Regions from separate parts of the Mesorhizobium sp. B2-3-6 genome, predicted to be linked through region 1. Evidence: predicted binding sites of a transcription regulator. Region 1 holds the regulator's gene; each other region holds the start of a gene.

Region 1 (9,591 bases):
CGGCGGGAAGGAAGAGATCGAGCCGGTTGCGCGGCCTGTCGCCATAGGCGATGTCGAGCTGAGCCCTGCCCTTTGCCGCAAGCGCATCGCGAAATGCCTGCGCCGGTTCGACCCATGCGGCCGGCCAGCGATCGCTGCCGGCGATGTTGGCGCCGTTGGCGTAGGCATTGTCCCAATCGGCAATGCGATGTTCGAGCATCGGCACCCTCCCCCGGACGGCATCGTTTCAGCCGCTAGCAATGGCGATCGACAGCGGCAACGTCAATGCTCCAAGGCAAAACATTTTAGGCTTGAAACAAATTTCGACTGGTGCGATCCTGTGCTTTGTTCAGCGATGGGCGTGAGGCAGACAGGGGCAGCCGAAAATGCTTGGGCCATCAGCGCATATCGACACGTTCACGCGCGATAACCTGCCGCCGCCGGATCAATGGCCGGACTTCCTGCTCGACGGCTTCGACTATCCCGAACGGCTCAATGCCGGCGTCGAACTGACCGACAGGCTGGTCGAGAAAGGGTTGGGCGACCACACCGCGCTGATCGGCAACGGCCGCCGCCGCACCTACAAGGAATTATCCGACTGGACGAACAGGCTGGCGCATGCGCTGGTCGAGAATTACGGCGTCAAGCCAGGCAACCGGGTGCTGATCCGCTCGGCCAACAACCCCGCAATGGTGGCCTGCTGGCTGGCCGCCACCAAGGTCGGCGCCGTCGTGGTCAACACGATGCCGATGCTGCGCGCCGGCGAACTCGCCAAGATCGTCGACAAGGCCGAAATCACCACAGCGCTGTGCGACACCAGGCTGATGGACGAGATGACCGCCTGCGCCAAGGACAGCGCGTTCCTCAAGCAGGTCATCGGCTTCGACGGCACCGCCAACCACGACGCCGAACTCGATCGCGCCGCCCTCGACAAGCCCGTGACGTTTACCGCGGTGCAGACCGGGCGTGACGACGTCGCCCTGCTCGGCTTCACCTCAGGCACGACAGGCGTGCCGAAGGCGACGATGCATTTTCACCGCGACCTCCTGATCATCGCCGACGCCTACGCCCGCGAGATCCTGCAGGTGACGCCTGACGACATCTTCGTCGGCTCGCCGCCCCTGGCCTTCACCTTTGGCCTTGGCGGGCTCGCCATCTTCCCGCTGCGTTTCGGCGCCGCGGCGACGCTGCTGGAACAGGCAACGCCGCCCAACATGGTCCACATCATCGAAACCTACAAAGCGACGATCTCCTTCACCGCGCCCACCGCCTATCGCGCAATGCTCAAGGCCATGGACGAAGGGGCCGATTTATCGTCGCTGCGCGTCGCCGTTTCGGCCGGCGAAACCTTGCCGGCGCCGGTGTTCGAGGAATGGACTGAGAAAACCGGAAAGCCGATCCTTGACGGCATCGGCGCCACGGAAATGCTGCATATTTTCATCTCCAACCGCTTCGATGACATGAAGCCTGCCTCCACCGGCAAGGCCGTTGGCGGCTATCAGGCGCGCGTCGTCGACGACGAAATGCGTGAAGTGCCGCGCGGCACCGCGGGCAGGCTCGCGGTGCGGGGACCGACCGGCTGCCGCTACATGGCCGATGCCAGGCAGAGCGACTATGTCCGCGACGGGTGGAACCTCACCGGCGACACGTTCTGGCAGGACGAGGACGGTTTTTTCCACTTCGCAGCGCGCTCCGACGACATGATCGTCAGTGCCGGCTACAACATCGCCGGCCCAGAGGTCGAAGCGGCGCTGCTGGCGCATGCCGATGTCGCCGAATGCGCGGTGGTCGGCGCCGAGGATGCCGAGCGCGGCCAGATCGTCGAGGCTCATGTGGTGCTCGTGCAAGGCGTGGCGCCAGACGCAATGACCGTCAAGCGTCTGCAGGATCACGTCAAGGCCACGATCGCGCCCTACAAATATCCGCGCTCGGTAAAATTCATCGCCGCTTTGCCCAAGACGCAGACCGGCAAGATCCAGCGCTTCCGGCTGCGCGCGGAGAAGATCAATTGAGCAAGCCCTACGACCCGTCCGCCGAGGGCGCGGAAATGTCGTTCAAGGAGCGCATGTCCTACAGCGACTATCTGCATCTGGAAAAGGTGCTCGAGGCGCAGGAGCCGCTTTCGTCAGCCCATGACGAGATGCTGTTCATCATCCAGCACCAGACATCGGAACTCTGGATGAAGCTCGCGCTGCACGAAATCGGCGCCGCAATCCGCTCCATCCGCGCCGACCGTCTCGAACCGAGCTTCAAGATGCTTTCGCGCGTCGCCCGCATCTTCGAGCAGCTCAACAATGCCTGGGACGTGCTGCGCACGATGACGCCCAGCGAATACACCGAGTTCCGCGACGCGCTTGGCCAGTCCTCGGGCTTCCAGTCGTGGCAGTACCGTGCCATCGAGTTCATGGCCGGCAACCGCAATCTCGCAATGCTCGGACCGCACAAGCACCGGCCGGACCTCAGCGAGAAACTGGAGGCGATCCTGGCGCAACCGTCGCTCTACGACGAGGCGCTGCTGCTGCTCGCCCGTAACGGCTTCGACATCGGTGCCGACGCAAGGCGTACGGACTGGCGCGAAACGCGGACCGAGAACGAAGAGGTCCTTGTCGCCTGGCAGATCATCTACCGCGACCCGCAGCGCTACTGGATGTTCTACGAACTCGCCGAGAAGCTGGTCGATTTCGAGGATTATTTCCGCCGTTGGCGCTTCAACCACGTCACCACGGTCGAGCGCATCATCGGTATGAAGCGCGGCACCGGCGGCACATCGGGCGCGTCCTACCTGAAGAAGATGCTGGAGGTGGAGTTGTTCCCGGAGCTGTGGAAGGTCCGCACCCGGCTCTGACGTAGCTTTGCCGACTGCATATCGTTATCCCGAACCCACTGCGCTTTTCTGAGCGACAGGCTCTTAAGTCACCGCCGCCTTGACGGCGAAACGCGCCTCCTGCCACGCGTCCGTGCGCAAAATGTCTTCCAGCACCTCGACAGCCTGCCAGACATCGACATAGCCGACATAAAGCGGCGTAAAGCCGAAGCGAATCGTGGATGGCGCGCGGAAATCGCCGATCACGCCGCGCTCGATCAAGGCCCGCATCACCTGATAGCCATGCGGGTGGAGGAACGACACCTGGCTACCGCGCTCATTGCCGTCGCGCGGGCCTTCGAGTTCGAGGCCGTAGGCGCCGCATTTTGCCTCGACGAGCTGGATGAACAGATCGGTCAATGCGATGCTCTTCCTGCGCACCTCTGCCATGTCGACGTCGTTCCAGACATCGAGGGCCCCTTTGAGCGCGCGCATCGACAGCACAGGCTGCGTGCCGCAGAGAAACCGGCGGATGCCTGTGCCGGCAGCAAAACCCTGTTCGAAGGCGAAAGGCCGCGCATGGCCCCACCAGCCGCTGAGCGGCTGGCGGACATCGCCATGGTGGCGCTCGGCCGCGTAGATGAAGGCCGGGGCACCTGGGCCTCCATTGAGATATTTGTAGGTGCAGCCGACGGCGAAATCGGCGTTCGAACGGTCGAGCTCGACCGGCAAGGCGCCGGCGGTATGGCAGAGATCCCAGACGATCAGCGCGCCGGCATCATGTGCCGTCCGCGTCAGCGCGGCCATGTCGCGCAACTGCCCGGATTTGTAGTTGACGTGGTTGACCAGGATGACCGCGACCCGCTCGTCGATCAGTTCTTCTATGGTCGGCGCATCGACACCCTCGAGCCGCAGCACCGTGCCCGGCCGCGTCGAGGCAACGCCTTCGGCCATATAGAGATCGGTCGGAAAGCTGTCCCCCTCGGCGACGATGACTGACCTGTCCGGCCGCATCCCGAGTGCCGCATGCAGCACCTTGTAGATGTTGATCGAGGTGGTATCGCAGACCACCGTCTGGCCGGCGGCGGCCCCGATCAGGCGCCCGAGTTGGTCGCCGAGTTCGACCGGCATGTCGAACCAGCCGGCGGTGTTCCAGGCGCGGATGAGATCCTGCGCCCACTCCTGCGTGGCGGCCTTCTGCAGCTCGCCGAACACGGCGGGCGAAGCGGCGCCCAGCGAATTGCCGTCGAGATAGATCACCCCCTGGGGCAAGGTGAAGCGGTCACGCATGGCACGCAGCGGATCCGCGGTGTCCATTGCCTCGATCGCTGCGAGATCGGGAATTTTGCTCATGGTCGCGATGTTCCTCGGTGAGAAGAGCGCCCTGGAAACGGGCCGGCTGTTTTGCCGCCCGGGCAAGGGCTGGCCGCATAGAGGCGCAAGAACAGGGTGAACGCCCGGTTCGATCTTTGCTCGATTTCCGCCCGAGGCAATTCCTCGAGCACCCCAACGATCCGGCGAACCTGGAGATCGCCGATCAAAAGACTGATGTAGATGTCGGCGGCTTCGGCAGGATCGTCACAGGCGATCAGGCCGGCCCGACTTGCGGTTCGAAGCAGGTCACCAACAAGCGGCATTATGGTATTGCGGCCGAATTGCGCGATCGATTGGCCAAGCGTGCCTGTATCGTTGACGTCGCCGGCCGCGGCGCGATTGAGCGCCACCGCCTTGTCGCCCGTCACGAGGGTCAGCAGGACTGGCCCGAGCAAGTTCAGGGTTTCGAGCGGATCGCGCGCCTGGTGAAGGGCGTCCTCCAGCAGCTTCCTTGCCTCTCCCGCATTGGCTTCGATCAAGGATCGAAACAGGGTCTGCTTGTTGCCGTACCAGTTGTAGAGGGTTTCGTTCGAGGCCAATGCCCGCTTGGCGATAGCAAGCAGGGAGGCGCTCTTGTAGCCGGCTTCCCGGAGCACCGCATAGGCGGCCTCCTCTATCCGTTCGCGTCGCGCGGCCTGCTTCGGCGTGGTCATTGGTGTTCCTCTTCGAAAACCGTACATTATTATACGGTTTCGTCAAGCGAACGAACGAACGCAGCCCGTCGCGACCAGTGGTGGTGTCTGGCCGTTTTCCGGCGGAAGTTGGCATTTTGGTTTCGTTTCGTTCACGAGCCGCAGGGGTTTCTAATCCGCCCAAACGCACCCCGCACCTGCCGGTCACCCAGCTTGCAGGCTTGTGCCAAGAGTGGGGACCGGTCGGGCCACAGGCCATTAACCAAAATAGTTTCAAAGGGCCCGGGAGCGCATTGACGACGGACCGCGCTGGCAGGATGCTGGCTGCGGGAGGGCATTTCGTTTCCGTCGCCTTAACAAATTCATTAAACTTTAAATGGTTGCGGAACACAACTGGAACAGATAGTGTTTGTTCTGGGTTTGTTTTCTGATTCTGGTTCCAGACCCTTCGTGCAATGCCTTTGGGGGCCGCCATGCTCACGCGCAAGCAACATGAACTCTTGATGTTCATCCATGAACGGCTGAAGGAAAGCGGCATTCCGCCGTCCTTCGACGAGATGAAGGAAGCGCTGGACCTCGCCTCCAAGTCGGGAATTCATCGGCTGATCACGGCGTTGGAGGAGCGCGGCTTCATTCGCCGCCTGCCCAACCGGGCGCGCGCGCTGGAGGTGCTGCGCCTGCCGGACTCGATCGCGCCGGGTCTTAACGCGGCAAAGAAGTTCTCCCCGAGCGTCATCCAGGGCAGCCTCGGACAGGGCAGCAGCCCTAGCCGGCAGATCAAGCCGGCGACGTCTTCGCGTCTGCCCGCTGCCGGCAATGACGACGATGCGGTTTCAGCGGTGTCGATCCCGGTCATGGGTCGCATCGCAGCGGGTGTGCCGATCGACGCCATCCAGCATCAGACGCATTCCATTTCAGTGCCGCCTGACATGATCATGGGCGGCGAACACTATGCGCTGGAGGTCAAGGGCGATTCGATGATCGAGGCCGGCATTTTCGACGGCGACACGGTCATCATCCGCAATGCCGACACCGCAAGTCCCGGCGAGATCATCGTGGCCCTGGTGGACGAGGAGGAAGCAACGCTGAAGCGCTTCCGCCGAAAGGGTGCTTCGATTGCGCTCGAGGCTGCCAATCCGGCCTATGAAACACGTATTTTCGGACCGGACAGGGTCAAGGTGCAAGGCAAGCTAGTCGGCCTGATCAGGCGCTACTGAGCGGGGTCGGCGGTGGGCTTTTCGGGTTTACGGTAAGGCGGCAGTCCCCTTGCCTCGCGTGAGAATTTCCGCTGTTCGTGCCAAGGCCGATATGGCCTGTCGACGGCAAAGCTGACCCGTGCCGGTGCCGTCGCCGATTGCTGGTCGAAGAAGACGGCGGCACTTCCCTTACGAGCGAGCTGCCGCTTGGTGATGACGAGAACCAGCGGATTGTGGCAGGGATCGTAGCCCGCGGGGTCGTTGATGACGATCAGATCCGCATAGGAGCAGGCCCTCCAGGCGTCCTTGCGATCCTCCACCTGCGCGATGATCGCCCCCGAGGGATGCCGGGCCATGCACAGGCCTGTGAAGCAATAGAAAGGCGCTCCCGCCGGAAGTTGCGCGGGATCGAAGATGTCGAACTGTCGGTCTCCGCTGTCGAACAGTTCCGGCGCAACGATGGTTTCGGACTTCAGCGCGCGTTTCCAATTATCGACGGTGAATTCGTTCGGGCGCGCCCGGTTGATCGCGAGCTCACCGCCGCCGATCGGCAGTGCCACCAGGCGGGCATCCTCCGAAATCAGCACGTCCGGCGTGCGCGTGTCCGAGACGGTCAACAGGCCGGCGAGCGCGAAGGGAAGTGCCGCCAGCCGCAGCCATGTCGTGGCCATCGTCGCGATGACCAGGGCGATCGCCACCAGAAGGACGGATTGCTGCGAAATCAACCCGACCGCGTCGACCGGCGAGCGTTGCGAGATCCATCCTGATATGGCGATCATCGCGGTCAGTCCCTTGCCCATCAGATAAAGGGATGGTCCATCGAACCCGAACGGCATCAGCAGCGCACTGGCAACCGCAAGGAACATCACGACCGAAACGATCGGCATGACGGCAAGATTGGCGAACAGGCTGAGCGGCGACACGCGCTGGAAATGCCAGATGGCGAAAAGCGCCGTGGCGCTTCCCGCGATAATCGAGGTCATCGCCAGCCCACCTGTCGCCAGCAGCAATTTTCGCGTCAGGAGGCCAGGCAAGGTCCGTTGCGGCGGCGGGGTCCGCGCTTTGTCGGCTTTGCGATCCGACCAGCCGGCATAGCCGCCGACCAGGGCCGCGGTGGCGGCGAACGACATCTGGAAGCTCGGCCCTACCACCTCGTGCGGCGACACCACGATGACGGCGATCGCCGAAATAGCCAGATTGCGCATGGTGAGTGCCGCCCGATCGCACAGAACGGCGATCAGCATCACCGCCAGCATGATGAAGCTGCGTTCGGCGGCGACAACGACGCCCGAAATGACGAGGTAGGCGGCGATCGAGAAAAGTGCCGCCGCGGCCGCGTATTTCTTGACCGGCCGGCGGGAGGAAAAATTCGGGAACAGCGCGAAGCCGCCACGCAGCAGACCCATGACCGTGCCGGCGACCAGCGCCATGTGCAGCCCGGAAATTGAGATGATGTGGTAGATGCCGGTGCGTCGCATCGCTTCATTGATCTCGTCGGGAATCCCGGCGCGCACACCCACGATCAGCGCCGCGGCGATCTCGCCCTCGGCACCGCCGATGCTGCCCCTGATATGGTCGGCAATGCTTTCGCGAGCACTCTCGATGGCGGCTGAAAGGGCGGCCCACAGCGGCCTGTCATCGGCTGAGACGATTTTGGGGTTGCCGAGAAAGAAGCCGCTGGCGCCTATGCCGGCGAAGTAGCTGTCGAAGGAAAAGTCGTAGCTGTCCGGCCGCACCGGTCCGGTCGGCGGCAACAGCCTGGCATAGCCGGTCACGAGCGAACCGGCCGTCACTTCAGCCGGCACCTTGCGTGCCGAAAGGCGAACGCGCTCCGGCGCGTAGAGTAGTTTCGGCCGCGCGGTCGATGTCACATCGATGGTCAGCCGGATGCGCCCGGTCTCCATCTGGTCGACCGAAACGACGCGGCCGGTGATTTGCGTGGAGATTTCCGAGCCCAGCATCCGCGTTCCCGCTCGCCACGTCTCGACTTTGCCGGCGAGCATGCCGAGCGCGCACAACAGCGCCGCCATGAAGCACAGATGCGTTTTCGGGCATGAGCGTGAAACGAGCGCGCACAGCGACATCAGGATCGCGACCGCGACAGGCTTGGCAAAGCCCGGCTCCGCCGCCAGCGAAAAATAGGCGATCGATCCGCATGCCAGGAACACCGGCACGAGCAGAAAGGCTATGCCCCGATCGAGTTCGAGCTCGGACGCTCTGGCCACGCCGTTGCGCAGACGAGGCCATGAAGCACGGCCGAACTCACGGCGCAGACGCACGGCCGCGCCGGCTGCGGGAATGCCGGGCGGCGTGGAAACATCCGCCGGCGGCGACTTGCCCGGCTGCTGTAGGGGCGGCAACGCCAGCGGCAATGAGGCGGGCGCGGGCCTGGCAAAAAGAGCGCGTTCGCTGACGCCGGCAACGACGTCCTCGCCTTCCTCCGCGCCCCGGCCCGCTCCAGCCATCGGGTCTGCCCCTTGCGCCCTCGACACCCTATGCTACATGAACGCGCGACGCGCGAAAGTGCGTGTGATCCGCACCCCGCTCCAGACGTTTCCCGAGAGTTGTATGTCCGACAAGGTTGTCACCCGTTTTGCCCCCTCGCCCACCGGCTACCTGCACATCGGCGGCGCGCGTACAGCGCTTTTCAACTGGCTCTACGCCAAACACACCGGCGGCACGATGCTGCTGCGCATCGAGGACACCGACCGCGAGCGCTCCACCGATGCGGCGACAGCAGCCATTCTCGAAGGACTGACTTGGCTCGGCCTCACCTGGGACGGCGATGCCGTCTCGCAGTTCGAGCGCGCGCCGCGCCATCGCGAGGTGGCCGAGGAGCTGGTGCGCATGGGCAAGGCTTACTATAGCTACGAGACCCCTGCCGAGCTTGAGGCAATGCGCGAGGCGGCGCGGGCCAGGGGTCTGCCACCGCGCTATGACGGAAGCTGGCGTGACCGCGACCCTTCGCAGGCGCCTCCTGGCGTCAAGGGCGCGATCCGCATCAAGGCGCCGACCAAAGGCGAGACGGTGGTGCATGACCGTGTCCAGGGCGACGTGCGCTTTCCCAACAAGGATCTGGACGACTTCATCATCCTGCGCTCGGACGGCAATCCGACCTACATGCATGCCGTCGTCGTCGACGACCACGACATGGGCATCACCCACATCATCCGCGGCGACGACCACCTGACCAATGCCGCCCGCCAGACCGTGATCTACAACGCCATGGGCTGGGATGTGCCTTCAATGTCGCACATACCGCTGATCCACGGCGCCGACGGCGCCAAGCTGTCGAAGCGGCACGGCGCGCTGGGCGTGGAGGCCTACCGCGCCATGGGCTACCTGCCCGAAGCGCTGCTCAACTACCTGGCTCGGCTCGGCTGGAGCCACGGCGACGACGAGATCATGTCGATCCAGGACATGATCGCCTGGTTCGATATCGGCGATGTGAACAAGGGCGCCGCCCGCTTCGATTTCGCCAAGCTGGAGGCGCTAAACGGCGTGCACATGCGCCGCATGGGCGATGCCGAGCTGTTCGACATCTTCATCGCCACCTTGCCCTATCTCGAGGGCGGCCCGGCAATGGCCGCACGCCTCGACGACCGGA
Region 2 (9,591 bases), on a different contig from region 1:
CTTCAACGATGACGAGATCACGCTGGCGCGCTTTCGTTATGGCGCGGACGCCGGCTTCGACCGCGCCGCCGGCTGGCTCTATGAAGGCATGGCCAAAGCCTTCTCCAACAATGCGGCGCGACTTGCCGTGCGCGGCGAGGATCCCTCGCTTTTGTCGGCGCAGGACCCGGCGAAAGTGGCGCGCGCCAACAAGGCCAATTCGATGGCCTACCAGCCGGCGTTGGAGAAGATCACCGGCTTCGACATCAACTGGAACATCGTCGCCTATCCCGATCTCGCCTGGGCCAAGCAGGTCTTCCCCGATGATGCCGACGACGTTGCGGTGGCCAAGCTCGCCGACGCCATCTTCGCCGCGTCGCGGGTGGACGTGGAAGATCCGATCGGCAACTGGAAGGCGCACAATGCGGCCCTACGCAGCCGCACCGAATGGCTCAACGGCCATAATTTCCATTCGCTTCATTTCACCGGGCCGGGCACCGACCTGACGGTCGGGCTGGCCGACGGCCATGAGTGGATGGGCGGCGCCTCCACCGCCAAGAACGGCGTCACCTGCAATCCCAACATCCCGACCGAGGAGGTCTTCACCACGCCACATGCGCGGCGGGTGGAAGGCCATGTTTCATCGACCAAGCCGCTCTCCTACCAGGGCACGCTGATCGACGAGATCTCGGTGCGTTTCGAGGGCGGCAGGATCGTCGAGGCGAAGGCTTCGAAGGGCGAGGACGTGCTGAAGAAAGTGCTGGACACCGACGAGGGCGCACGCCGGCTTGGCGAAGTGGCGCTGGTGCCGCATTCCTCACCGATCTCGGCGAGCGGCCTGTTGTTCTTCAACACGCTGTTCGACGAAAACGCCGCCTGTCACATCGCGCTCGGCCAATGCTATTCGAAGTGCTTCGTCGACGGCGCCTCGCTCAGCCAGGCCGAGATCGCGGAGCGCGGCGGCAACAAGAGCTTCATCCACATCGACTGGATGATCGGCTCGGACAAGATCGACATCGAAGGCGTCGGCAAGGACGGCAGCCGCGTGCCGGTCATGCGCAAGGGCGAGTGGGCCTGACGGGAGCGCACGAAGGAGAGCGGATGGCCTTCGAGATCGCGGTCAAGCGGGTGTATGAACCACCCTCGTTCGATGACGGGCAGCGGGTCCTGGTCGATCGAGTCTGGCCACGTGGCGTCAGCAAGGAGCATGCCGCGCTGGCGCTATGGCTGAAGGACATCGCGCCGAGCACCGACTTGCGCAAGTGGTTCGGGCACGAGCCCGAACGATGGGCCGAGTTCCAGAAGCGGTATCGTGCCGAACTGGAAGGCAATGGCGAGGCCGTGGCGCAACTGCGCGCCCTGCTCCGCGACGGCAAGGTGACGCTGCTCTACGGCGCCCATGACGAGGCGCACAACAATGCCGTGGCACTGGCGGGGTATCTGAGAGGACAGTGACCTGTCCCTTAGTCATCCTCGGGCTTGACCCGAGGATCCATGCCGTGACGTCCGTCCGGAAATGCAACGGAGCAGAATCAGCACGGCTGCGACGCCCAAAAGTCACGGCATGGATCCTAGGGTCTGCGCCGCGTCGCTTCGCTCCCTGCTCCGCCCTAGGATGACGAATTGAGAGTGTACCGCGCCCTACTTCCCGACCACCGCCGCCTCATAAACATCCGGCTTGAACCCGACCAGGATGCGGTCGCCAACCTCGAGCACAGGCCGTTTGATCATCGTCGGCTTGGCCAGCATCAGTGCCTTGGCCTTCTTTTCATCCAGGCCCTGCTTATCCTTGTCCGGCAACTCGCGGAACGTGGTGCTGCCCTTATTGAGCAGCTTTTCCCAGCCGAGCTTGCGGACCCAGCCATCCAGCCTGCCCGCCTCGATGCCTTCCGCCCGATAGTCGTGGAACCGGTAAGGCACGTCGTGGCCCTCCAGCCAGACGCGGGCCTTCCTGATCGTGTCGCAGGTGGTGATGCCGTACATGGTGATCGTCAAAACAGGTGCCTTCCGGACTTCGAATCTGGCCGCAGATTAAGCAGCCCCGGCGCGCTTTGCCAGCGGCCCGGCAGAACCATCGAAGAGTAAGTTTATTCAATGGCGGGCGCGCGGTCGCCCATCCGTGACGACGATGTGCATCAGGTCGGATAGCGGCCAGGACATGATCCTGGCCGCTTAGGATGCGGCGAAATGTGCCGACAGCCGAAAACCCGTCTCAATAATAGAAGCGCTCTTCGGCAATCTTGCCGTTCTTGACCGTGTACAGGCCAACCTCGTCCATGGTGACACGCTGGCCCGTGGCCTTGGGCGTTATGTCAAATGTAAAGCGTACGGCGAACTGGTCGCCGTTGACATAAGGGCCCTCGACCGAGCCGCCATGGACTTCGTTGTTTTCCTGCCACCACTGGCCTTTCTGCTTGACGGCGTCCTTGCCGCGGCAGACGGCCATCGGCCCCTCCATGGCCTCATAGCTGACGATGTCGTCGGCATTGTATTTCTCGGCAGCACTTTCGTAGTCACCGCGCTTGAGAAGCTCCGTGAAATCCTTGGCAATTTCCGTGTTGGTCATGTGTTCCTCCTGTTCAGACGCATTGCAAATAGGGAAAGGTTGGCGGCCTGCCATCGTCGTGCCGTCTGGTAGCTGACATGCCATGTCAGGATGATGGACCGCGCGGACTATGCGAGGACGATGCAGGCTCTCACATGGCGGGCAGTGCATCGTCCTGGCCGGTCAGCCGCCAACGTCCGGGCTGCTTGTAGGCGCCCTTCCCAATGAGACTGTGGATCAGCACAAAATCCCGGACAGTCCAGCCGATCGGGTCGATCGACCGCTCGCGAATGCTGGGGACGCCCACTTCATCACGAAGCAATGTAACATGCGGTTCGATGGACTTGGTGAGAAAGGGTTTTAGCGGGCTGTCCGAGATCACCGCCGTCAGGTCACGCCAGAACTTCTGCAGCGACGGATTGCCATCGCTGCCGCGCAGGACCAGTGCACCACCGCCAAAAGCCGACAGGCGATCGAACGAGACCTCGAAGGGCTTTGCAACGATCATCGATCCGATATGACAGGCGGCCTCTGCCAACTCCTGCGGGTACTCCTCATGGTCGCCGAGGCCGACAAGCGAGATGTGGATGTGATTTTCCGGAACCAGCCAGCCTTGCAATCCGAACTCACGGTTCAAGGCAATGGCCTTTCGCGCGAGACGACCAGCAATCGCGCTGCCGACGAGGATGGCAAAGAACAGCCGGTGGAAATGCTTCCCGGCCTGTTCCCATCGGAAAAAGGCCTGGCCGTTCTTCGCGGTTCCGAATGCGGGTTGCCCACTCACTGATTTCGTCCGCCCATTGACTCAGGTTGGGCATATTAGAACAAAACGAGAACATGTGCAAGCCGGAAAAATGACGCAGGCGTCGGGACTCCCGCACCGCCGCATGCATTCAACCCCCGAAGGAGTGCTTCCTTGCGGTACGCCAATCGCCGACGACGCCGGCAGACATGGCGCCTGGCTCACCACAAACGGGATAGACCTTTGACAGGAATCCGGTGAAAGTGCCGCGCCGAACCAGCGAGCCGCATTTTTGATGATCAGAGGACCGCACGCATGACAAACCCGATGCATCTGCCCGCCGAAGGCCTTTTTGTCGGGCGCGCCAGAAGCAGCGACGCCGCGCATCCCCTGGTGGTCACGGTGCGTGATGGCACCGTCTTCGACATCACGTCGAGCACGGCGCCGACCGTGCGCGATATCTGCGAGATGGCCGATCCGGCCGGTTATGTGCGCTCGGCCAAGGGCAAGCCGATCGGCTCGCTCGATGATATCGCGGCCAACAGTTTCGAGGCCGCGCGTGATCCGGCAAGGCCCTATCTCATCTCCCCCGTCGACCTGCAGGCGATCAAGGCCTCGGGCGTCACCTTCGTCGTCAGCCTGCTGGAACGCGTCATCGAGGAACAGGCGCGCGGTTCGGCGGAAAAGGCCGACGCCATCCGCGCCGACATTGCCGGGCTGATCGGCCACGATCTGTCCAAGCTCAAGCCCGGTTCGCCGGAAGCGATGGAGATCAAGGCCAAGCTCATCGCACGCGGCGCCTGGTCGCAATATCTGGAAGTGGGCATCGGCCCCGACGCCGAGATCTTCACCAAATGCCAGCCGATGGCCTCGGTCGGTTTCGGCGCCGATGTCGGCCTGCATCCCGTCTCTACCTGGAACAATCCGGAGCCGGAGATCGCCATGATCGCCGCCTCAAGCGGCAGGATCCTCGGCGCCACCATCGGCAACGACGTCAATCTGCGCGATGTCGAAGGGCGATCCGCGCTGCTGCTCGGCAAGGCCAAGGACAACAACGCCTCCGCCTCGCTCGGCCCCTTCATCCGCCTGTTCGACGGCACGTTCTCCATCGACGACGTAAAGCGGGCCGTGGTCCGGCTGAAAGTGGAAGGTGAGGACGGGTTCTCGCTGGAGGGCGCGAGCTCGATGGCCGAGATCAGCCGCTCTCCCGAAGAGCTCGTAGCGGCTGCCATGGGCGCGCATCACCAGTACCCGGACGGCCTGGCGCTCTATCTCGGCACCATGTTCGTGCCTTCGAAGGACCGCGGCGAGAAGGGCAAGGGTTTCACCCATAAGGTCGGCGACATCGTCACCATCTCGTCGGAGAAATTCGGCGCGCTGGTCAACCGGGTGCGACTGTCGCCGGACTGCCCGCACTGGACCTACGGCGCCAGCCATCTGATGCGCGATCTTGCCAGGGCCGGCCTCCTCTAGCTCTGGGTTCACCCGACGGCGGTCAATCATCGCTCCGGCGACCCTTGAGGCCGGTATCGCCTGCCGCGAAAATCATCCGAACTGATGCAATCTGATGGGACCGCTGATGGCGCCCCGTCAGGCGCCGACTACGACTGACAGGCGGAGGCTTGCCATTTGTCGAAAAAGAGGATGCTCTGATCATCCAACACGGCGTTGGCGGGGAGGACGCGGTCTTGCCCGATCAAGAGGGCGGTTTCGAACTGATCAGTTTCAAACGGGAGGAAATCAAATGCTGACACGGCTAAGAGTGGTTCTATACGGCCTGCTGGTCGCGCTGACGGTCATTCCGGCGGCGGCGCAGGCCAAGACGTTCTACTGGATTTCACATGGCGGCCCGGCCGATCCGGTCTGGACATACTTCCTTGCCGGCGCCAAGCAATGGGCCAAGGACACCGGCAATACCGTCAACACCTCGTTCCACAATGGCGACGTCGCCTCGCAGCAGGAGGCGGTGCGGGCCGCGATCTCGGCCAAGGCCGACGGCATCACCACCACCAGCCCCGATCCGGGCAGCCTTGTCGAGATCGTCAAGGAAGCCCGCGCGGCCAACATTCCGATCATCAATTTCAACACGCCCGATCCCAAGGCCAATTTCAACGCCTATGTCGGCGGCGACAATGTCACCTTCGGCAAGCACTGGGCGCAGTATCTGGTCGACAAGGGCCTGGTGAAGAAGGGCGACTTCGTCTGGATGCCTGTCGAGATTCCCGGCGCCACCTACGGCGTGCAGGAAGAGGAAGGCATCAAGAGCGTGTTCGAGCCGCTCGGCATCACCTATGAGGTGACCGAGGCGACGCTCGACCAGGCCGAGGTGATCAACCGCATGGTCGACTATCTCACCGCCAACAAGGCCAAGGTGAAGGCGATCATCGGCCTTGGCGACCTCGTCACCGGCTCGATCAAACGCGTGTTCGACCAAGTCGGCGTCAAGCCCGGCGAAATCCCCGTCGTCGGCTGGGGCAACTCGCTCGACACCACCCAGGAAGTGCTGAACGGCTACGTCAATGCCGGCCAGTGGCAGGATCCGCAGGCGACCAGCTATGTCGCGCTGTCGCTCGCCAACATGGCCGCCAGCGGCATTCCCCCGGGCTTCAACGTCATCACCGGCGCGCTCTATGAGAAAGATACCGCCGAGATCTACGACAAAATCCTGTCCGGCAAATAGCCCCTGATCTCCAGCGCCGCGCGTCCACCGGGCGTGCGGCGTCCCGCCCTTTCGCCTGGTATCGAGCCGTTTGATGCGGCCCGATGGTCCGGCCCATTCCAACCAGTCGCGGGTTACACGTGGAAAATCGTTCGCTTGTCCAAGGCCTGATCGCGCGGCCGGAATTCGGCCCCTTCGTGCTGCTCGTCGTCGAGATCGCCGTCTTCTGGGGTTTCAACCACGACTTCCTGTCACCCCAGAACATCTCCAACACGTTGGCCTTCACGGTCGAGCTCGGGCTGATCGCGCTGGCGATGACGTTGCTGATGACGTCGGGCGAATTCGACCTTTCCGTCGGCTCGCTGTTCGGCTTCTCGCCGGTGCTGATGTGGACGCTGTTCAACAGCGGCCTCACCTCGCTGGAGATGGGCTTCGTTGTCGCGCTGCTGGTCGCCGCCTTCATCGGCCTGGTCAATGGCTGGTTCGTCACGCAGCTCAAGATCCCGTCCTTTCTGGTCACGCTCGGCATGCTCCTGGTGGTGCGCGGCACCGCGCTGTTCGTCACCGACGGCTTTCCGCAGCGCACCTGGAGCGCCGAGGGCAGTTGGCTGGCGGAGGCGCTGGTCGGCGATTTCTTCATCGGCCCGTTCCGCATCTACATGTCGCTGTTCTGGTTCATCGCCGCGGCCATCGCGCTGGGCTATGTGCTGACGCAAAGCCGCACCGGCAACTGGATCCAGGCCGCCGGCGGCAACCCGAACGCTGCGAGGGCGCGCGGCGTCAATGTCAGCCGCGTCAAGATCGGCCTGTTCGTGCTGTCCTCGGTCATGGCCTCGCTTGCAGGCGTCATCTCCTCGCTGCGCACCTCGGCGGCCAACCCCAACAGCGGCACCGGCTACGAACTCGAGGTCATCGCCATGGTGGTGATCGGCGGCACGGCGCTGACGGGCGGGCGCGGCACCATCATCGGCACCGTGCTCGGCATCCTGATCCTGCGCGTCATGCGCAACGGCATCGTGCTGATCGGCGTGCCCGGCCTTGCCTACAACATCTTCATCGGCGCGATCATCCTTGGCATGATGGCGCTTCATTCATGGCTGGAACGCCGGCATCAGGCAGGGACGTGAACCATGGCCGAGCCACTGATCCGCATGCAGAACATCCGCAAGTCCTACGGGCGCGTGCAGGCGCTGGTGGACGCCAATTTCCATGTCAACGAGCGCGAGATCGTCGGCCTGCTCGGCGACAATGGCGCCGGCAAGTCGACGCTGATCAAAGTGCTGTCGGGCGCGGTGCCGCTGACCAGCGGCGACATCTTCATCCGCGGCAAGAAGGTGAACCTGCGCAACACCAGCGACGCCATCGCCAACGGCATAGAGACCATCTACCAGGATTCGGCGCTGGTCACCCAACTGTCGATCGCCCGCAATTTGTTCCTCGGGCGCGAGCCGATCAAGCCGCCGCGCTTCCTCAACCGCATGGACCAGGAGGCGATGAACACGGTCGCCCGCGACCTGCTCAAGCAGGTCGGCATTTCCAAGAACATTCCGCCGACGACGCCGATCGGCTCGCTCTCCGGCGGCGAGCGCCAGGCCGTGGCGATCGCGCGCGCCATGCATTTCGACAGCGATCTCATCATCCTCGACGAACCGACCAACAATCTTGGCGTCGCCGAAACCCAGGGCGTGCTGAGCTTCGTGCGCAGCGCGCGCGATTCCGGCCATTCCTGCATCTTCATCGCGCACAACATCCACCATGTCTTCCAGGTGGTGGACCGCATCGTCGTCATGCGGCGCGGCAAGGTGGTGGCCGGCGACATCGACCCCAAGACGACCAGCGTGGCGGAGGTTGAACGCGTCATCACCGGCATGTCGGACAAGGAGATCCGCGACGCCATCGCCGATGGCAAGGGGTCGCATTGAGGACGAGCGCAACATCCCTGGCGAAACAGCAGAATGGGCATCCGGGCGATGGGCGCGATCGGCGCCGCTCAAATCGCCCGTCTGGCGTGCCATCGCATCGGCAATAGGGTTGCGGCATGAAAGCCACCGTCTCTGACATCGCCAGGAACTGCGAACTGTCGACGGCGACGGTCGACAGGGTGCTCAACAACCGGAAGGGGGTCAGCGCGGCCAACCGGCAGCGCGTCATGGAGGCCGCCAAGCAACTCGGCTATCTGCCGGTCGCCGACCAGGTAACGCTCCCCTCGCGGCCGGCCAATCTGGAATTCTTCCTGCCGATCGGCAGCAACGCCTTCATGCAGGATCTGGCCAGGCATATCGAGGATTATGCCTCGCGCCTGCCGCTCGTTGCCTCGTGCCGGATCCACAACCTCGCCGGAATCTCGCCGAACGCCTTGCAGACCGCCGTCGAAAACCTGTCGCTGAAAGCCAACGGTGTCGGCGTCATCGCCGTCGATCATCCCAGGACGCGCAACATCCTGCGCGACATCGTCGAGGCCGGCATTCGCCTGGTGACGCTGGTGTCCGATATTCCGGCCGCACCACGCTCGGCCTATGTCGGCATAGACAACCGGGTGGCGGGACGGACTGCCGCACTCCTGATGGGACGCTTCCTCGGCGACCGCGAGGGCCAACTGGCGATGGTGGTCGGCTCGCGCTCCTATCGCGGCCATGAGGAACGCGAGATGGGTTTCCGCTCCGTGCTCGGCGAGGAGTTCCCCAACCTGAGCGTCAGCAGCGCCGTCGAGATCAACGACGAGACCGATGCCAGCTACGCCGAAACCATGAAGGCGCTGCGCAACGAGCCGGAACTGCTCGGCATCTATTGCATTGGAGCCGGACGCTCCGGCATTGCCAAAGCCATCCGGGAGGCCAGGCCCAACCGCAAACCGGTATTCATCTGTCACGACCTGACGAGGGAAACGCGCGGCTATCTCGTCGACGATCTAGCCGACGTCGTCATCGACCAGAATGCCAGGCTGATCGCCGAGCAATCGGTCATCCGCCTGCTTGGCTCGATCGCATCATCGGCGCCCTACCTGACGCGGAAATTCATCGAGCCGCGGCTGATCTTCCGGGAAAACGTCCCGGTGCAGTGACGCGGCCCGCGAGGTCTTCCGGTCACTGTGTTCGCGAGCGATACGGCGAATCTGCACAGCTGCTATGCACGATTCACGATTGCCGAATCATTGGGCAACCCATAGCTTCTGGTTGTCGGCCATCTACTCCTCCCAGATGCGATGCCGACGCTGAGTGGGGTGCACCTCCTCCGCACCACATTCGAAATCGAGCCCGCTGCCACCTCCTCCCGGCAGCGGGCTTTTTTATTGCATGCCGGACATTTCCGGGAACGGCAGGGAATCCACGCAACATCAAAGCCACGGCAAACCGGAAGCGCACGCGCTGTCCGGCGCCAATGAGCCTTGCCGATGGATCAGCCCGCGGCGGCTCCGCCCCTGAAGGACTGGATCAACCCTTCCGCCATGCGCACCAATTGCGCGCTGGGACCTTCGGTGCCAACGGTCTGCACGCTCACGCGCGCGCCTTCGCACAGCAGCGAAAGCGTATCGGCCAGAAGTTCGGCCTGGCCGATGCCGGCGCCCCGGCAGAGCGCCACCAGGCGCTCGCGCTGGGCTTCCTTGAGTTCCTTGATCACGCGCCTGGCCGGATGGTCGGGTTCAGTCAGCTCAACCGCGGCGTTGGC
Region 3 (9,591 bases), on a different contig from region 1:
CCTGACCAAGGACACCGGCATTATGGCGACGTCGGACCGGCGTTATCTCCTGCCGTGGCTGATGCAGATGGTGCTGGCGGCGCGTGCCGGCGATCTCGATATCGTCGACGGCGTCTTCAACGATTTTCGCGCGCTCGATGCTTTCAGCCGCGAATGCACGGAAGCGGCCGCCATGGGCTTCGACGGCAAGACGCTCATCCATCCCGCCCAGATCGAGGCGGCGAACCGCGCCTTTGCGCCGTCGGCGGAGGCGGTGGCCAAGGCCCGCGCGGTGAAGCAGGCCTTTGCGCTTCCGGAAAATGCCGGCAAGAACGTGATTGCGCTGGAGGGAAGGATGGTCGAACGGCTGCACCTTGCGCAGGCCGAAAAACTTCTGGCGAAGGCGGCGGCCGTCGGCGCATGATGTGCCGTGTTGGATTGCCGATCGCGGGCGATGGACTGACGACAGGAATTGAATGATGAAACTCTACCGCTTTCTCACCGCTCCGGACGACGCCAGCTTCTGTCACAAGGTGACGGCGGCGCTGAACAAGGGCTGGCACCTGTTCGGCTCCCCCACCTACGCCTACGACAAGAAGACCAAGACCATGCGCTGCGGCCAGGCCGTGGTGAAGGATGTCGACGGCCAGGAATACGGGCCGGACACCAAGCTCAGCGAGTGGTAGCCCCTCGCATCCACAGCCACGCCGCCAGCCAGGCGATCGATGCCGCAAGCATCGCCAAGCCCAGGTCAAGAGCCAGCTCCGGAACGAACGCACGAAGCGCGATCGGCACCGCGCCAATGAGATAGAGAGCGAGAGGAATGCGCGGCACGCCTCTTGCAACGGCGAGAGAGATTACAAACGCGAGCGTTCCAACCAGAAAAAGAACCGAACTGGCGACCAGAGCCAGACCGAGCGGTCCGGCTCGCAGCTCGACGATGGTTGTGAGCGGAAGCTTCGAAAATACCAGATTGATCACTGCTTCCACGCCTACCAAACTTGCCAACGCAACGAAGTTGATGACAAACGCGATAGTGCCGAACAGCCCCGCGCGCCGGCCAAACGCAAGAAACAGGCCCACGACGAGGCCAAGCGCCAATATCTCGGCGACTGGTGCGAGAAGTTGCGTCAGATCGGTGGTCGCGATGAGCGAGCTGCGTTTAGCCGCGTTGACCAGAAGAATAAGCGCGCTTCCCATCCCGGCAACGGCGGCAAGCCGATAAAGCGTGAGGCTGGGCACAGTCGCGCTCGACTGAACAATCGCGAAATTCTCCTGCTGAAATTCTTCGGCTGGACTCTGATGCGAAATGACCGATTGCGAGCGGGGTGGGGCTGTTCTGGCGAGCATGTTCGTCTCCTCAGCTGGGAGTTCGGGAGCCGCGAAGACCGTAGGCCTGTTCCGATCCCATCAGTAATCACTGCTTACATCCTCTGGCCGGAATTGTAAACGGCGATTACATAAATCGCGGAATCATGCTACAGAGGCGGGGAGCTGCTCCACGGAACGAAGGGAAAGAGATGGCAAAAGCCAAGGCGCCTCATCGCACTGGTTACCACCATGGCAATTTGCGGGAGGTCCTGATCGATGCCGCGGTTCAACTGGTCGAGGAAGGCGGCCCCGACAATGTGAGCGTGCGCGAAGCCGCAAAACGTGCCGGCGTTTCCCCTGGCGCGCCATTCCGTCACTTCAGCAACAAGACCGCGTTGATGACGGCTGTCGCGGAGCAGGCAATGAGCCGATTCCGCTCGGAGATCACGAATGCGGTCGAGAAGGTTGCGACGGACGATCCGATCGAACGCTTTGCCGCTGTTGGAATCGCCTATTTGCGCTGGGCAATTCGAAACCCCACCCACTTCCAGATCATCTCGACACGCAATCTTATTGATTGGGATGCTTCAGAGTCGCTGCGTCACGATAACGAAGCGGTGCGTTCGCTGATGGAAGCGTCAATGGCAGAAGCACAGCGACGAAACATGCTCCGGTCGGACGACATGGCAGAGACCCAGATAGCCGCGAGGGCGCTCGTCTACGGGCTCGCACGCATGTACATTGATGGACATTTTGCGCAATGGGCAGTGGCAGGACATACCGGGGAGCAGACTGTGCAGAACGTATTAAAACATTTCGTCACACTCATTGTGAAATGACGGCCTGACGTGGAACCGGTCACTCGGCTGCCTCTTCGATCTTCTCCATATCGTCGTCCGAGAGGCCGAAATGGTGGCCGATCTCGTGGATCAGCACATGGGTGACGATGTCGCCCAAAGTCTCCTCGTTCTCGGCCCAGTAATCGAGGATGGCGCGGCGGTAGAGCGTGATGCGGTTCGGGCCTTCGCCGGTCTGCGGGTTCCAGCGCTCGGCGATGCCGCGTCCCTCGAACAGGCCGAGCAGGTCGAAGGGGGTTTCCAGTGACAGGTCGTCCATGATCTCGTCGGTCGGGAATTCGGCGATCTGGATGACGATCTCGCCGGTCAGCTTGCGAAAATCCTCGGGCAGATGGGCGTAGGCCTCCAGCGCCAGGAACTCGATCTCGTCCATCGACGGCGAAAGCTGGTCGTGCCAAATGCGGGTCTTGTAGATGCGGGCCATGCTTTGTCCTTTGATCCCGGCATATAGGCTTTTGGGCCACAATCGGCAAATGACGCGGCGGCCAACCCCAGGATTGCTTACGGCACCGGGAGCCGTTTCGCATGGCTTGAGGGGCGGTCGGCTGTCCGACCCATGTTGGCCCTCTTATCGGAGAGGAATAAATTCCCCCATGAGTCTGCTTGACTCTTCGGGTCGCCTCTGGAATCTATAAGAACATAACAGGAACAATTGTGAGTGGACACTGACCGTCATGGCGATGAGCGCCGTGGCGCGGGAGACTGTTTTTGCCCTGCGCCGCCAGATCGCGAAGATCGAGGGAACGCTGCCCGAGCGCCTGCAGGCGCCGGCCGGCGCGGTTTCCGACGCCGGCATGGCCGCCGCGGACCGCACCGTGGTCCGGCGCGGCATCGCCGTAGCCAGGCCGGATGCTTTCCTGCGCACCGGCATCGGCCGGCTCGATGCCGCCCTCGGTGGCGATTGGGGCGGCGATTTGGGCGGCGGCCTGCCGAAAGCGGCCTTGAGCGAAATCCATGGCGTCGAGACCCGCGATGCCGGAGCGGTCGCCGGCTTCGCCCTGTCGCTCGCCAGCCTGATCCTCAAGCCCAGCCTGATCCTCAAGCAAGGGCCGCGATTGCCGGTGCTGTGGATCGGCACCCAGGAGGTTTTTCGCGAGGCGGGCTTTCCCTATGCCCGGGGCCTTCACGCCGCCTTCGGCATCGAGCCGGAGCAATTGCTGTTTTCCGAGGCGCCAAGGCTCGCCGATGCGCTGTGGGTCGCCGAGGAGGCGGCCCGCATGACGGCGCTCGCCGCCGTCATCCTTGAAGTCCGCGGCAATCCGCAGCGGCTGGACCTGACCGCGACGCGCCGGCTGCACGCCCGCGCGCAGAGCGCCGGCCGGCCGGTCTTCCTGCTGCGGCAGGCGGCCGAACCCGAACCGACGGCGGCGCCCGTCCGCCTCATCGTCTCGCCGGCGCCGGCAGGGCCGCGCGACACGGTCGCCGGGCCGCTTGCCGGCTCGATCGGCCGCCCCGCCTTCACCATCAGCATCGGCAAGAGCCGCACGGCCCTGCCAGGACAATTCATATTGGAGTGGAACCCCGATGAACGCATATTCGATGAAAGACGGATTGGGGAAGAACGAGCAAAGAATCCTGTCCCTGTGGTTTCCCTATCTCGCGGCCGAACGGATCCTGCGGCAGCGCCTGGGGCGGTCCTGGCGTTCCCGGCCATCGGATCACCGGCCGCTGGTGATCAGCCATCGCGACAGCAACGCGCAGCGCATCTTAGCCCTCGACGAGCGGGCTGAGGCGCTGCATCTGAAGCCCGGCATGGGCATCGCCGATGCGCGCGCCATGCATCCGTCGATCGACATAATGGAGGCCGATGCCGAAGCCGACCGGCGCCTGCTCGAAGGCCTTGCGGACTGGTGCGACCGCTATACCCCGCTGGTGGCGCTCGACGGGACCGACGGCCTGTTCCTCGACGTCACCGGCTGCACCCATCTTTTCGGCGGCGAACGCGCCATGCTGGACGAGATCCTGTCGCGCTTCTTCCATCAGGGCTTCGACGTCCGTGCCGGCCTTGCCGCGACACCCGGCGCCGCCTGGGCGGCGGCGCGGTTCTGCGGCGACCGCATCGTTGCCGGCGGCGAGGAGGAAGCGCTCCTGGCGCCCTTGCCGCTGGCGGCGCTACGCATCGCGCCGGAAACCCGCGCCAGCCTGGAAAGTGTTGGCCTGCGCACGGCGGGCGCGGTGATGGCCGCGCCGCGCGCGCCGCTCGCCCGCCGCTTCGGTGCCTCCCTGCTCTTGCGCCTCGACCAGGCGCTCGGCCGTCTCGACGAGGCGGTGTCGCCGCGCCTGCCCGTCGCGCCGCTTTCGGTCGAACGCCATTTGGCCGAGCCCGTCACGCTGACAGAGGACATAGAACGGCTGGTGGGCATGCTGGCGACGACCCTGAAGATCGACCTCGAGCGGCGCGGCGAAGGCGCGAGAAGCCTGGCGCTGCTCTTGTTCCGCGTCGACGGCGCCGTCAGCCGCATCGCGCTCGGCACGTCGCGACCGATGCGCGAACCCCGGCTGATCCAGAAATTGTTCCATGAGCGGCTGGCCGCCCTCGAGCAGCATATCGATGCCGGCTATGGCTTCGACCTGGTGCGGCTTTCGGTGCTGGCGGCGGCGGCCTTCGACATGCCGCAGGCCGACCTGACAGGCAAAACGACCGACGACGGCGCCGATATCGCGCTGTTCGCCGACCGCATCCGCGCCCGGCTCGGCGAGGGCGCGGTTCTCAAGCCGGTCGTCGTGGAAAGCCATCTGCCCGAGCGTGCCGTCGCCACCATCCCCTTCACGGAAACCCCGCGCCGCATCACGCCGCCGAAGAAACCGGACAGGATGCAGGCGCCGATGACCATCTTCCCGCCGGAGCGGCCGATCCGGCTTTTCCGCTCGCCCGAGCCGATTGAGGTGCCGGCCACCGAAATGCCCGAGGGACCGCCGCTGAATTTCCGCTGGCGGCGTGCGCTCTACAGGGTCGCCCGCGCCGAAGGCCCTGAACGCATCGCGCCGGAATGGTGGCGTGAATTTTCGAGCGACGAAGCGGCGTCGACACGCGACTATTTCCGCATCGAGGATGCCGACGGCCGCCGCTACTGGCTCTACCGGCAAGGTCTCTATGGCGGCTCTGAAATCCCGCCGCGCTGGTTCCTGCACGGGGTCTTCGCATGAACGCGCTGACCGCCATTCCCTATGCGGAATTCGGCATCCAGTCGAATTTCTCGTTCCTGCGCGGCGCCTCCAAGCCGGAGGAGCTGGTGGTCGCGGCCAAGCTCATGGGGTTCTCCGCGATCGGGCTCGCCGACCGCAACACGGTGGCGGGCGTGGTGCGCGCCTGGCAGCAGGCCAAGGTCGAGACGCTTGCCTACCACCCCGGCAGCCGGCTGGTTTTTTGCGACGGCACGCCTGATATTCTCGCCTATCCGCGGAACCGCAAGGGCTGGGGACATCTGTGCCGCATGCTCACGCAAGCCAATCTGCGCGAGGAGAACGAAAAGGGCGCGACCCTTCTGCGGCGCGACGACCTTCTCGAATGGGGCGAACTGATGTCGCTGGCGGTCCTGCCCGCTCTGGCGACAGGCGCGCAAGACAGCCTTGCCCTGCTTCGCCAGCTCAAGGACCGTTTCGGCGGGGCCCTGCGGCTCGGTGTCTCGCCCGACTACGCGGGAAACGACCGCTTCAGGATCGAGCAGGCGGCGGCGATGGCGGAGCTGGCCGGCCTGCCCTTGATGGCGACCAACGACGTCCTCTACCACACGGCCGAACGCCGCCCGCTGCAGGACGTGCTGACCGCGATCCGTCTCAACATTCCCGTTTCGGAGGTCGGGCTGGAACTCACGGCGAATGCCGAGCGCCATCTGAAACCGCCGCTGGAGATGGCGCGCCTGTTCCGCAGGCACCCGGAGGCACTGGCCGAAACGCTGCGCTTCGCGCAGGAACTGACTTTCTCGCTCAGCGACCTTCAGTACAATTACCCCGACGAGCCGACGCAATCAGGGCTCGGCCCGCAGGCGGAGCTGGAAAGGTTGGCGCGGGAGGGGGCGGCCAGGCGCTATCCCTCGGGCGTGCCGCAATCGGTGACGAGGCGCATCGAGGAAGAGCTCGCCCTTATTGAGCGCCTGAACTATGCCCGTTATTTCCTGACCGTCCACGACATCGTCAAATTCGCCCGCAGCCAGGATATTCTCTGCCAGGGGCGCGGTTCGGCCGCCAATTCGGTCGTCTGCTTCTGCCTCGGCATCACCGAGGTCGGGCCGGAGCGAATCGACACGCTGTTCGAACGCTTCATTTCCGAGGAGAGGAACGAACCGCCCGACATCGACGTCGATTTCGAGCATGAGAAGCGCGAGACGGTCATCCAATATATCTACGAGAAATACAGTTCCAAGCGCACCGCGCTGGCCGCCGCCGTCATCAGCTATCGCGGCCGCTCGGCGCTGCGCGAAGTGTCGAAGGCGATGGGCCTGTCCGAGGATGTCAGGGCATCGCTCTCCGGCTCGATCTGGGGCTGGTCGACCTCGGAGCTCGGCGAGAAGGAAGCCCGGGCCGGCGGCCTCGATCGCGCCGACCCCATATCGCGGCACGTGATGGAGCGTGCCAACGAGATCATGGGCTTTCCCCGTCACCTCTCCCAGCATGTCGGCGGCTTCGTCATCACCAGGGACCGGCTCGACGAGATCGTGCCCATCGTCAAGACGGCGATGGAGGAACGCAAGATGGTCGAATGGGACAAGGACGATCTCGACGCGGTCAAGATCCTCAAGGTCGACGTGCTGGCGCTCGGCATGCTGACTTGTCTCAAACGCGCCTTCACTCTGCTGACGGACCATTATCCGCAGGCGCGAGACCCTTACGGGCAGCCCTATGTCCTTGCCACCCTGCCGGAAGAGGCGAAGCCGGTCTATAAGATGATCGGTCGCGCCGACACGATCGGCGTCTTCCAGATCGAATCGCGCGCGCAGATGTCGATGCTGCCGCGTCTCAAGCCAAAAGAATTCTATGACCTTGTCATCGAGGTGGCGATCGTGCGGCCCGGCCCGATCCAGGGCGACATGGTCCACCCCTATCTGCGCCGCCGGCAAGGCAAGGAGCAGCCCGAGTATCAGAAACCGGAGCTGGAGGCGATCCTCCACAAGACGCTGGGCGTTCCTCTGTTCCAGGAACAGGCGATGAACATCGCCATCGTGGCCGGTGGCTTCAAGCCTGGCGAGGCCGACGAGTTGCGCCGCGCCATGGCCACCTTCAAGCGCACCGGCACGATCGGCAATTACCGCCGGCGCATGATCGACGGCATGGTCGGCAAGGGCTACACCCGGGATTTCGCCGAACGCTGTTTCAAGCAGATCGAGGGTTTTGGCGAATACGGCTTTCCCGAAAGCCATGCCGCCTCCTTCGCGCTGCTGGTCTATGCCTCCTGCTGGTTCAAGACCTTCTATCCCGACGTGTTCTGCGCCGCGATCCTGAATTCACAGCCCATGGGGTTTTACCAGCCGGCCCAGCTTGTTCGTGATGCACGCGATCATGGCGTCGACATCCGCGAGGTCGACGTCAATTTCTCCGTCTGGGACTGCACGCTGGAACAGGCGACTTTCGACCCGGCCCACATCCTGCCGCGCCATGCCGACATGCGCGGCGTCATCGCGACGCAGCACGCAGTGCGGCTCGGCTTCAGGCAGATCAAGGGACTTTCCAAGGAGCGCATGGACGCCTTCGTCGAGCGACGCGGTTCAGGCTACATATCCGTCCGGGATGTCTGGCTGCGCTCCGGCCTCGATGTCGCCGAGATCGAAAGACTGGCGCAGGCCGATGCCTTCCGCTCGCTCGGCCTGGACCGCCGCGCCGCACTTTGGGCGGTGCGCGCCCTCGACGGCAAGAGTGCCGCCGAAAAGCTGCCGCTTTTCGACCAGCCGGCGCTGCGGCTACGCGAGCTGGAGCCGGAGACGAAGCTGCCGAAAATGCCGCTCGGCGAGCATGTCATCCACGATTACCGCTCGCTCGGCCTGTCCTTGAAGGCGCACCCGGTCGCCTTCCTGCGCGAACGGCTCGACCGGGCCGGCGTGACGCCCAATGCCAGGCTGTGCTCGGTGCGGGACGGACGGCGCGTCTCGGTCGCCGGGCTCGTTCTGGTGCGGCAGCGCCCCGGCAAGGGCAATGCGGTCTTCCTGACGCTGGAGGATGACGAGGCCGTTGCCAACGTCATTTTCTGGCAGCGGACCTTCGACCGCTTCCGTCCCATCGTCATGGGCGCGCGCTTCGTCAAGGTCACCGGCAAATTGCAGTCGGAATCGGATGTCGTCCACATCGTCGCCGAGAAGATCGAGGATTTGACGCCCTGGCTGACGGTGTTGCTGGAGAAGGTCGACCAGGCCAGTTTGCCGGGGGCCGGTTCTCAGGGGCATGCCTCGAGGGAGGATCCGGATCGTCCCGGCCGGCCCGCGATGCGGAACCCACCGGCCGGGCAGGATTTGGCAACACTGTCGGAAGAAGCGGAAAGCGTCATGCCCAGGGGCCGCAATTTTCAGTAGACACATCAATGCCTTCGTCATCCACCGGCGGAGCAAGGAGCGAAGCGACGCGGCGCGAGGATTCATGCCGCGACGTCTCCGCACCGCAGCGGTGCGAAACTTGACGCTGGCGGGCGAGCCCCCCTCTCGCCTGCCGGACCCGGCCCTTCGCTGTCGCTTCGGGCGCTCTTCGTTCGCAAAGCCAAGCAATTGGCTTTGCGTCCACTTCATGGACCACTCCTCGCCCCCTCAAGGGGGAGATTGGCAGTTTCAACGCTCCGCCAATTCCTGCAACAATGGAGATTGGCGAAGGCGGAGGTGACATTCGATCTCCCCCCTTGAGGGGGAGATGCCCGGCAGGGCAGAGGGGGGCGCCGTAGAATGCCGACCGATAATTTTCACGTCGAGCCGGCCGGCCCGCCCAGCCGCGGCGGCAGCACGTCTTCCGCCGAGATGCTCCGTGCCTCCGAAGGCAGCATGATCGGGATGCCGTCGCGCACGGGATAGGCGAGCTTGGCGACCCGCGAGATCAGTTCGCCGCGCTCGGGATCCCAGGCCAGCGGCCCCTTGGTCAGCGGGCAAGCCAGCAGCTCCAGCATCCTGGGGTCGACATTCGCTCTCTTTCCGTCACGCCCATCCGCCGCCATCGTGCCCTCTCTCAACATCCTACTGCAGGCTCGAGCCAAAATCCTCGTTCTCGCGCGCCAGCGCCATTTCGGTGATGGCGATCAGCGTTTCGGCGCGGGTCTTGAGATCGGCCGCTTCGAGCAGCGCCTGCTTCTCGGCCGGTCCATAGGGCGCCATCATCGACAGCGCGTTGACCAGCATGGCGTTTTCGGCCCGGCTGACGCTTTCCCAGTCGGCCTCCAGGTCGTTGGCCTGCAGATAGGAGCGGAACGCCCGCAGCAGCGCCGGCCGGTCGACCTCGGCGGCCGCCTGGTCGTCGTCGAGATCGGCGAGAAAGG

The links. The regulator LexA, encoded in region 1, represses DNA repair genes until DNA is damaged. The targets are predictions, from matches to a motif close to TGTTCNNNNTGTGTTCNG.
Region 2: a site for LexA is predicted at 3,345-3,362, ahead of FJ953_RS06230 (2'-5' RNA ligase family protein). Genes of this name have one in related genera too.
Region 3: a site for LexA is predicted at 2,781-2,798, ahead of FJ953_RS25685 (metallopeptidase family protein). Genes of this name have one in related genera too.

What each region holds. Positions count from the first base shown of each region.
Region 1 is NZ_VFVW01000008.1:162,883-172,473, reverse strand. It holds gene FJ953_RS22860 (alpha/beta hydrolase) at 1-199, opposite strand, end outside; gene FJ953_RS22855 (AMP-binding protein) at 366-1,991, shown strand; gene kynA (tryptophan 2,3-dioxygenase) at 1,988-2,824, shown strand; gene kynU (kynureninase) at 2,888-4,135, opposite strand; gene FJ953_RS22840 (TetR/AcrR family transcriptional regulator C-terminal domain-containing protein) at 4,132-4,809, opposite strand; gene lexA (transcriptional repressor LexA) at 5,262-6,005, shown strand; gene FJ953_RS22830 (ComEC/Rec2 family competence protein) at 5,999-8,449, opposite strand; gene gltX (glutamate--tRNA ligase) at 8,553-9,591, shown strand, end outside.
Region 2 is NZ_VFVW01000002.1:94,302-103,892, forward strand. It holds gene FJ953_RS06210 (aminopeptidase) at 1-1,057, shown strand, start outside; gene FJ953_RS06215 (DUF488 domain-containing protein) at 1,081-1,434, shown strand; gene FJ953_RS06220 (ArsC family reductase) at 1,621-1,974, opposite strand; gene FJ953_RS06225 (nuclear transport factor 2 family protein) at 2,192-2,545, opposite strand; gene FJ953_RS06230 (2'-5' RNA ligase family protein) at 2,676-3,161, opposite strand; gene FJ953_RS06235 (fumarylacetoacetate hydrolase family protein) at 3,582-4,739, shown strand; gene FJ953_RS06240 (substrate-binding domain-containing protein) at 5,011-5,946, shown strand; gene FJ953_RS06245 (ABC transporter permease) at 6,066-7,052, shown strand; gene FJ953_RS06250 (ATP-binding cassette domain-containing protein) at 7,056-7,847, shown strand; gene FJ953_RS06255 (LacI family DNA-binding transcriptional regulator) at 7,964-8,986, shown strand; gene FJ953_RS06265 (TetR/AcrR family transcriptional regulator) at 9,322-9,591, opposite strand, start outside.
Region 3 is NZ_VFVW01000010.1:22,529-32,119, forward strand. It holds gene FJ953_RS25665 (CoA ester lyase) at 1-403, shown strand, start outside; gene FJ953_RS25670 (DUF1737 domain-containing protein) at 459-665, shown strand; gene FJ953_RS25675 (hypothetical protein) at 652-1,329, opposite strand; gene FJ953_RS25680 (TetR/AcrR family transcriptional regulator) at 1,500-2,129, shown strand; gene FJ953_RS25685 (metallopeptidase family protein) at 2,149-2,571, opposite strand; gene FJ953_RS31030 (hypothetical protein) at 2,822-3,877, shown strand; gene FJ953_RS25695 (DUF6504 family protein) at 3,819-5,294, shown strand; gene FJ953_RS25700 (error-prone DNA polymerase) at 5,291-8,647, shown strand; gene FJ953_RS25710 (Trm112 family protein) at 9,025-9,273, opposite strand; gene FJ953_RS25715 (LON peptidase substrate-binding domain-containing protein) at 9,293-9,591, opposite strand, start outside.